4 regions of the Mesorhizobium bavaricum genome follow, and region 1 is predicted to be linked to each of the others. Evidence: predicted binding sites of a transcription regulator. Region 1 holds the regulator's gene; each other region holds the start of a gene.
What was found. Region 1 encodes PhoB, which activates phosphate uptake and scavenging genes when phosphate is short. Its sites were predicted from a motif close to TGTCATNNANCTGTCAT; they were not measured.

Region 2: phnF (phosphonate metabolism transcriptional regulator PhnF) is a predicted target of PhoB. The motif match lies at 1,305-1,321, and genes of this name have one in related genera.
Region 3: AC1RZR_RS03635 (DUF1045 domain-containing protein) is a predicted target of PhoB. The motif match lies at 1,284-1,300, and genes of this name have one in related genera.
Region 4: AC1RZR_RS17665 (esterase-like activity of phytase family protein) is a predicted target of PhoB. The motif match lies at 1,191-1,207, and genes of this name have one in related genera.

What each region holds. Positions count from the first base shown of each region.
Region 1 covers NZ_CM165566.1:1,740,346-1,742,545, forward strand. Annotated here, with positions in the region: gene phoU (phosphate signaling complex protein PhoU) at 1-596, shown strand, start outside; gene phoB (phosphate regulon transcriptional regulator PhoB) at 616-1,305, shown strand; gene AC1RZR_RS08540 (ROK family protein) at 1,318-2,200, opposite strand, start outside.
Region 2 covers NZ_CM165566.1:2,056,099-2,058,298, reverse strand. Annotated here, with positions in the region: gene AC1RZR_RS10040 (zinc-binding alcohol dehydrogenase family protein) at 1-431, shown strand, start outside; gene phnF (phosphonate metabolism transcriptional regulator PhnF) at 531-1,280, opposite strand; gene phnG (phosphonate C-P lyase system protein PhnG) at 1,402-1,863, shown strand; gene phnH (phosphonate C-P lyase system protein PhnH) at 1,863-2,200, shown strand, end outside.
Region 3 covers NZ_CM165566.1:761,644-763,843, reverse strand. Annotated here, with positions in the region: gene AC1RZR_RS03640 (alpha-D-ribose 1-methylphosphonate 5-triphosphate diphosphatase) at 1-500, opposite strand, end outside; gene AC1RZR_RS03635 (DUF1045 domain-containing protein) at 537-1,244, opposite strand; gene iolB (5-deoxy-glucuronate isomerase) at 1,398-2,200, opposite strand, start outside.
Region 4 covers NZ_CM165566.1:3,606,359-3,608,558, reverse strand. Annotated here, with positions in the region: gene AC1RZR_RS17670 (GcvT family protein) at 1-1,011, opposite strand, end outside; gene AC1RZR_RS17665 (esterase-like activity of phytase family protein) at 1,324-2,200, shown strand, end outside.

The DNA of each region.
Region 1 (2,200 bases):
TGCTGAATTCCGACAACGCGCTGGCACAGCGCGTTGTTTCAGACGACGCGATCATGGACGCGCGCCAGCGCGAGCTCGATGACCGCGCCATCACGCTGATCGCCAAGCGGCAGCCGATGGCCGACGATCTGCGCCATGTCGTCGGTTCGATCCGCATGGCCGGCGATCTCGAACGCATTGGCGACCTTGCCAAGAACATCGCCAAGCGCGTCGGCACCGTCGGCCTCAGCGTCACGCCGCGCGACCTGTCGCATTCCATTGACGGAATGGCGCAGCTGGTGCTGATCCAGGTGCAGGGTGTCATCGAGGAATATGCGGCGCGCGACGCCGCGGCCCTGGCGAAACTGCGCGCAGACGACGAGCGCATCGACGTCAAATACACCTCCGTGTTCCGCGAACTCCTGACCTACATGATGGAAGACCCGCGCAACATCACCGCCTGCACGCATCTTCTGTTCTGCGCCAAGAACCTCGAGCGGATCGGCGATCACGTCACCAACATCGCGGAGAATGCGTATTATGTTCTGACCGGTACGCAGTTGCCCGCCAATCGTCCGAAGCAGGACGAGACGACAATGTCCGCGCCGGCGGCATGATGACAGGGGTGACCAGTCGATGATCGCGCCACGCATCATGGTGGTGGAGGACGAAGAGCCGCTGGGCGTGCTGCTCCGCTACAATCTGGAGTCCGAGGGTTACCAGGTCGAGGTGGTGACGCGCGGCGACGAGGCCGAAATCCGGCTGCAGGAGAACGTCCCCGACCTTCTGGTGCTCGACTGGATGGTGCCGGCGGTTTCCGGCATCGAACTCTGCCGCCGGCTAAGAATGCGTCCCGAGACCGAGCGGCTGCCGATCATCATGCTGACCGCGCGCGGCGAGGAAAGCGATCGTGTGCGCGGCCTCTCGACCGGCGCCGACGATTATCTGGTCAAGCCGTTCTCGACCCCCGAATTCATGGCCAGGGTCAAGGCGCTGCTGCGCCGCGCCAAGCCGGAAGTGCTGTCCAGCGTGCTCAAGGTCGGCGACATCGTGCTCGATCGTGAATCGCACCGGGTCTATCGCAAGAAGAGCGAGATCCGGCTCGGACCAACCGAGTTCCGCCTGCTCGAGTTCATGATGCGTCATCCCGGTCGGGTGTTTTCGCGCAGCCAGCTGCTAGACAATGTCTGGGGCGAGACGATCTACATCGACGAGCGCACGGTGGACGTGCATGTCGGCCGGCTGCGCAAGGCGGTCAACAATGGCCGCATGCCCGACGTCATCCGTACCATTCGTGGGGCGGGATACGCGATCAGGGAAGATTGACTCCCGTCTGATTCACGCGACGTTCTTGCCGACGATGCCGGATCTTGTGTGAGTGCCAAGCGCGAAAATTTCCTGGTCGACGAAGGTCAGTGCGCGCATGGCGCAGCCTTCGCGGATCAGTGGCAGTTCGTTCGGCTCGGTGTCGAAGGAAATCGATTTCGAGTGCTGGCCGCCTGCGGTCTGGGCAATCGCCTCGCGCAATGCCGGCTCGATCAGGTCGAAGGCCGCGGCGCTGACACCGACCATGGCGACCGGCGCCGGATCGATCAGCGCGAAGAGGCTGCCGAGACCGTAGCCGAGCGCTTCGCCGGCCTTGCGATAGGCCTCGCGCTCGGGTCCATCGCTTTCGCGGGCCGCGGTCGCCAGGGCGCGCATATCGGCGTCGCTGACATCGGCGACTGGTTCTGCGTCCTCACTCATCTGCCTTGCGTTGCGCCAGATGGCGTAGTTGCCGGCATAGGCCTCGACGCAGCCGCGCCGGCCGCAGCGGCACAGCGCGCCGTTCGGCCGATGGATCATGTGGCCGAACTCGCCGCCCGATGAATGGGTACCGGTGAACAGTTCGCCCTTCAGCACCAGGCCCATGCCGATGCCGTGCGACAAAAGGATGGCGATGAAGTCGTCGCGGTAGCGATCAGGGTCGCGCCAGCGCAGCGCCACCGCCATCATGTTGCAGTCGTTCTCCATGGTGGCGGGAATGCCGAACTCGTCCTCGAGTATGTCGGCGAAGGCGATATCGGTGTGCGGCGTGATCGGCGACCACAACATGGCGCGGGCACGCGTGTCGGTGATGCCCTGGATCGCCAGCGCGATGCGGGCGACATTGCGGACGTCGAGATCGGGATCTTCGAGGCGGCGCCGCACGATGGCGACGCATTCGCCGACCAGCGCGTCG
Region 2 (2,200 bases), 320 kb from region 1:
TCGACTTTGCCGTGAACGAACTTGGTTTCCAGACCCTCGACGGTTCGCGTGGCGCGGTGCCCGATCTGGTCAAGCAAGCAACCGCCGGCGAAGGCTTCGATGTGGTTTTCGATGCGACCGGCAACACCCAGTCGGTGCAGGCGGCCTTCGCCCATGTCGCGCATGGCGGGACACTGGTGCTGGTCAGCGTCGTCAAGGACGACATCGCTTTTTCCGATCCGGAATTTCACAAGCGCGAGATGACACTGATTGGCAGCCGCAATGCCTTGCGCGCCGACTTCGACCACGTCGCCGCCTCGATCCGCAACGGCGCCGTGCCATTGGCCAAGCTCGTCACCCACCGCACCACGCTGGCCGGCACGCCGCGCGATCTCGCCCGCTGGGCGCACGAGAAATCCGGCCTGATCAAGGCGGTGATTGAGGTCGGATAGGAGCAATTCCAGGAAAAGTGTGAAGCGGTTTTCCCGGGAAAAGCGCGTGGCGCTTTCCCTTGGGGACGTCAGACAATTTAGCCAAGCGGCGGTGTCGGCTCACAGTGCCGATAGTTTGAGCTCGACCCGCTCGGCCGGGAAGCGCGACTCCGAAAACTGGATCGGCTGGCCGTCGGGCGTGACGTTGACGGCGACCGTGACCAGCACGATGGCACCGGGCTGCAGGTCGAGGTCGGCAAGGTCGGCGCCATCGGCATGGCGCGCCGACAGGATGGTCGATTGCCTGAGATAATCGTCGATGCCGAAACGTGCCAGCGATGCGGTGATCGAGCCGGTTTCCACCATGGCGGCATCGATGCCGGCAAAGCGCCTGGCCTCGAACCAGCCGGCAGCCCGCGACACCGGGCGGCCATCGGCTTCGCCGCGCGTTTCCAGCCGGATCACGTCAGTCCCCCTGGCAAGGCCAAGCCCCTCGGCGACGCGCTGGCTGGCCGGCTCGACCGACGAGGCAAGCAGCACTGTATGCCGTTCCGACGCCTGCCCTTGCAGGCCTGCCGAAAAGCGTGTGCGCGCGCCGATCGGATAGGACAGCCGTTTGCGCGACAAGACGAAAGTGCCCCGCCCTTGCTCGGCCCGCAGCACTCCTTCCTGTACGAGGGCTGATATGGCGCTGCGCACTGTATGGCGGTTGACACCATAACGTTCGGCCAGCGCAACCTCCGGCGGCAGCGCTGCGTTCTCGGCGAAATCTCCGATCGCGATCGCATGCAGGATCTTGTCGGCAATCTGCCGCCACACCGAGACACCACTACGCCGCTCGATGCTGTCAGCCGCCCGCTGCCCGACCATCAATTGCCCCCAGCCTTCTATCCCTGTCATCCACACGTCATGGACTCGCGATAGATAAAAGGTATAATTTGTATAGTTGTCTATATCAATAGACAAATTTTAGACAAGTGGAATGTTGCTCATGCGAGGACAGGAAGCTCATGACCAGGCCGAGCGCAAGGCCGCCATGGCAACGCTGGCGCAATCCAGCGGCGATGACATTGTCCGGCTCTGGAATGAAGCCGGATTGCCTTCCGAAGCCGAACTGCTGCGTGGTCCCGAGACCGGCCTGATCACCGTGCGGGGCCGCATCGGCGGTGGCGGCTCGCCCTTCAATGTCGGTGAGGCGACCGTTACCCGCGCCACAGTTCGTTTGCCGTCCGGACAGGTCGGCCATTGCTATGCGCTTGGCCGCGACAAGCAAAAGGCGAGGCTGGCGGCCATCGCCGACGCGCTGTGGCAGGACCCGGCCCGCCGCACCGAGGTCGAGACCGGGATCATAGCGCCGCTGCGGTCGGCCCTGATCGCGGCGCATGAACGGCGCCGCGCCGAGACGGCGGCAACGAAGGTGGATTTCTTCACCATGGTTCGCGGAGAAGACTGATGGACATCGCAGCGCAATCGATCGAGGGCGGCTTTGCCGATCCGGTCTTCAACGCGCAGACCGTGTTCCGCGCGGTCATGGACGCGATGGCGCGGCCGGGCAGCGTGCAGCCCCTGCCCGCCTTCGCCCGCCCGCCGGCGCCGCTCTCGGCAACCGCCGGCGCCGTGGCACTGGCACTTTGCGACAACGACACGCCGCTCTGGCTCGACCCGGCTTTGCAAGCCTCTACCGCGATCAAATCCTGGCTTGGGTTTCACACCGGCGCACCGCTGGCCAACACGCCGGCCGATGCGCATTTCGCTTTGATCGCCACGCCGGCAGAGATGATGGCTCTGGA
Region 3 (2,200 bases), 980 kb from region 1:
GCCAGCTTGACGCGCTCGTCGCCGTCGAAATTGGCGAAGGCCTTGAGGCAGTCCGGCGCCGAAACCTCGCAGCGCAGATGGATGAAATGGTCGGCCCGCAGACGATCCTGCTGGACACTGTCCTCGATCGCGTCGGTCAGCTTGCGGATGTCGTCCGATGTCAGGTCGGCGTCCTCGTCCATGCCGACGCGCAAGGCGTCCAGCACGGTGGTGATGCCGGCGGTTGCCACCTGCGCGTCGTGGGCAAGCACGGCGGCGATCGGGTTCCAGCGCACCTTCGGCCGCGGCGCGTAGTGGCCTTCGAGATGATCGGTGTGGAGTTCGACCAGCCCGGGGATGATATAGTCGCCGCCCATGTCCTCGCCGGCCATGTTCCCGCCGGTTTGGCCGGCGCCGGCATCGATGCCGGCGATAAAGCCGTCGCGCAGCACCAGCGAACCCTCGACGATCTCGTCGGCAAGCACGATGCGGGCGTTGGTAAGAACAGTCTCGGCGGTCATTTCAGGCAGTCCTTGCTTGGTTCCGGCAGGGGTTCTTCAGGCAGTTCTTTTGGCCGGGCGGCGCCCGAGCGCGTGATGGGAGAGCACCATGAATGGTGCGCCCGGTTCGGTTTCGACAAACAGCGTCAGCGCATCCACCAGCACCGGCTGTTGCAGCACGTCGGCGAACAGGCTGTCGATTGCTAGGCGAAGACGAGGGCTTTCCTGTGGCTCCGCCCGGCCGGACAGCGTCATGTGGAAGCGAAAGGTCTCGAAGACGTAGGGATAGCCCCACTGGCACAGATTGCGGAACTCGGCCGGCTTCAGCGAATCCGGGCTGCGTCGCTCGATTTCCGCCTCGGTCAACGGCGCGCGAAAACGGTCGAAACCGAGCACGACGTCATCGGCGAAACGGTTGAGCGCAGGCAGCGGTCCTTCCGGCACCAGCGCAAAGAAGCTGTCGATCTGGCTGGCGACAAGGCGCGGGATCGTCACCACCGGCGTCGCTTCGGCAAAATGGTCGAGTGCGGCGCGCAGCGAGGCCTCCGTCTCGTTGGCCGCCAGGCGGAACGGTGCTTTCAGCGTCGCGTGAAAACCGTAGCGCCGCGCCGAAGCGGTGTGGAAGGCGACTTCCGCCGCCGATAGATCGGCCACCGCCTCCACCGGCCTTGTCGCGGCCCCAAACGGGTCGCGCCCCAGCCAATTGGCGGCGATCCGCGCCAGCGGCTCGTCCTGCCGGGGGGTGAAATAAATGGCGTAGCGCATGAGAAGTCCTCGTCAGTTCCGCTGCCATAGGTGATTTCCATGACGGATTGACGAAGCTTTGAAGGGTTTTCGAGGGCAAATCGACCCGGCGGGGTCCTTAGCCGACGATTTTTCCAAGCTGGACCAATAGCTTCACCCGAAAGGTATGACCGATCAGGCCTTCATCAACCATTCGTGCTCGGGCGCGTTGTGGAATTTCCACGTCCGCTTCGGCCCGGCCATCACGTTGAGATAGTAGAGGTCATAGCCATGGCAGGCGGCGCAGGGGTGATAGCCCTCGGGTACCATCACCACATCGCCATCCTCGATCGCCATCGCCTCGTCGAGTGCGCGATGGCCGTTCTTGTCGGCGTCGGTGTAGACGCGCTGGAAGGCAAAGCCCTGCGGCGGATTGAGGCGATGATAATAGGTTTCCTCGAGATAGGATTCGGCCGGCAGGTTGTCCTGATCATGCTTGTGCGGCGGGTAGCTCGACGTGTGGCCGCCGGGCGTGATGACCTCGACCACCAGCAGTGAATCGGCCGGCTTGCCCTCCGGCAGTATGTTTGTGACGTAGCGCGTGTTGGTGCCTTTGCCGCGCACCTCCTGGCCGAGATCGTCCGGTCCGATCACGCGCACCGGCAGACCGCCGCCAAGACCTGGCGCCGAGCAGACCGCGAGTTCCAGTTCGGTGTCGGCCGTTACCGACCAACCGGAGCCTTCCGGTATATAGACCGACCACGGCTTGCCCTCGAAGGGCGACATGCGCTCGCCCAGCAGGCCGAGGTCCTTGCCGCCGGCGGACGCCGTGCCCTTGCCGGTGACGAACACCAGGCAGACCTCGCGATCGTCCGTTTTTCCCGAGGCGCTCTCGCCGGGCTTCAGCCGATGCAGGTCGAAACCGACATAGGTCCAGCCTGCGATCTGCGGCGTCACATGGGCGACGCGGCCATGGCCCTTGTTGGCCTTCACCAGCA
Region 4 (2,200 bases), 1.9 Mb from region 1:
GCGCACCGGCCCGACGATCGGATTGCCGTCGGGGGTAAAGGTAAAGGCGCCGTTGACCCATTTGCGGATACCGGCCGTCCTCAGGCACGGAAAGCGCTCATAGGCCTTGGACAGTTCCGGGCTGATGCGGTCGATATCTTCGGGGATCAGTTCGATGCCGTAATCCCATGGCGCGCCATCCATGTTCCAGTGCTTCGGGTTCTGCTCGTAGACGCCGAGCAGCACGCCCTTGCGCTCTTGCCTGAGGTAGGAAAAGCCGTCGAGATCGACCGCAAGCCCGAGTTCCTTGTCGAGGGCGGCAACCTCGGGAATGTCCTCGGTGATGAAATAATGGTGCTCCATCGGCGTCACCGGCAAGTCGACGCCTGCCATTCGGCCGAGCTGCTTTGCCCACAGCCCGCCGGCGTTGACGACATGTTCCGCGATGATGGTGCCTTGCTCGGTGACGACGTCCCAGCGCCCGTCGGCACGCGCCTTCAGTTCGACGACCCGATTGCGCAAGATGATATCGGCGCCACGCTTTTTCGCTGCACCGGCATAGGCATGCGTCGTTCCATAAGGGTCGAGATGGCCTTCGTTGGAATCGTAGAGGCCGCCGAGTACGTCGCTGACATCGACGATCGGGCAGATCTCCTTGATCTCTTCCGGTGTCACCAGGCGAGCCGTTTCGATGCCGACCGACTGGAACACGGCCCAGGCCGATTTCAGCCATTCCCAGCGCTGGGGATCGCTGGCCAAGTTGACGCCGCCCGTCATGTGCAGGCCCGCGTTCTGGCCGGATTCGGCCTCGATCTCGCGATAGAGCTTGATGGTGTAGTCCTGCAGCGCCGCGACGTTGGGATCGGCATTGAGTGCGTGGAACCCGGCCGCCGCGTGCCAGGTCGAACCGGCCGTCAGTTCGGCCCGCTCGATCAGCGCCACATCGCTCCAGCCGAACCGTGTCAGATGATAGAGCACCGAGGCTCCGACCACGCCACCCCCGATGACGACTGCGCGGTAGTGCGACTTCAAGGCTTCCCCTCCACGGTTGGTCCGAAGGCTGCACCTTATATCTACTGGACATAAGTGTCTAGTGCGTTGCGAACACACCGCGCTTCGTAGACCTGATGTGTGATGGGGCGATCAATTCTTTCGCGCGGCCACGCGTTTTTATCGGCGTGGGAAGAAGCCGACGGGCGGGCACCGCCCGCTGTCACGCAAGCATCATGTTCGCGCCGTAGACCGCTTTTCGGGGAGGCGCGCGCGGCATCATCGATGCCCCACCTCTTTCAGTCTTTCGTCCATCGGCCGCTCCGGCATGCTTTGTCACAAAGAGGATTGTCCATGAAACACCCGTACCGAACCGCGTCGCTAGGCGTCGCGCTGGCATTGTTCACCGCCTTGACGGCGGCGCTCGCCAACAGCACCGCGACCGTCGGCGGCACCAGCTTCGTCAACAAGGGACTGGTCGGCGTCGGCCGCATCCCGGCCAGCCAGAAGGACAAGTTCGGCGAGACGTTTGGCTCCGGCTCCGGCATGGCGATCGACACCGCCGGCTGGACGCATGGCGCCGACGGCTACAAGGGTTCGCTCTGGCTGCTGCCGGACCGCGGCTACAATGTCGTCGGCACCACCGATTACCGGCCACGCCTCAACACCATCGGCATCGAGTTCGCACCGGTCGCGCCAGGCGCGGCACCCGCTGCCGGCAAGGAGCAGTCCGGCGTCAAGGCAACACTCGCCGACACCATGCTCTTGACCGACGACAAGGGCGCCGACGCCACCGGCCTCGACCCGCTCAACGGTGTGCGCGCAGCAAGCGGCGACATGCCGATCCTGCCCGAGGCCAACGGCAAGCTCGCTCTCGACAACGAGGCGATCGTGCGGCTGCCCGACGGCTCGATGTTCATCTCCGACGAATACGGCCCGAACATCTACCGCTTCTCGGCCGACGGCCATTTGCTGTCGGCGACGCAGCCGCCGGCTGCCCTGGTGCCGATGCGGCACGGCACGCCGAACTTCGCCTCCGACAATCCGGGGCCTGGTGCGGCCGAGCCCGATCCGAAGGATCCCGACACCGGCCGCCAGAACAACCAGGGCCTCGAAGGCATGGCGATGACGCCGGACGGCAAGTTCCTGATCGCCGTGCTGCAGTCGGCGCCCCGGCAGGATGGCGGCGATTCCGGCGCGACGCGCCAGAACACACGCGCGCTGGTTTATG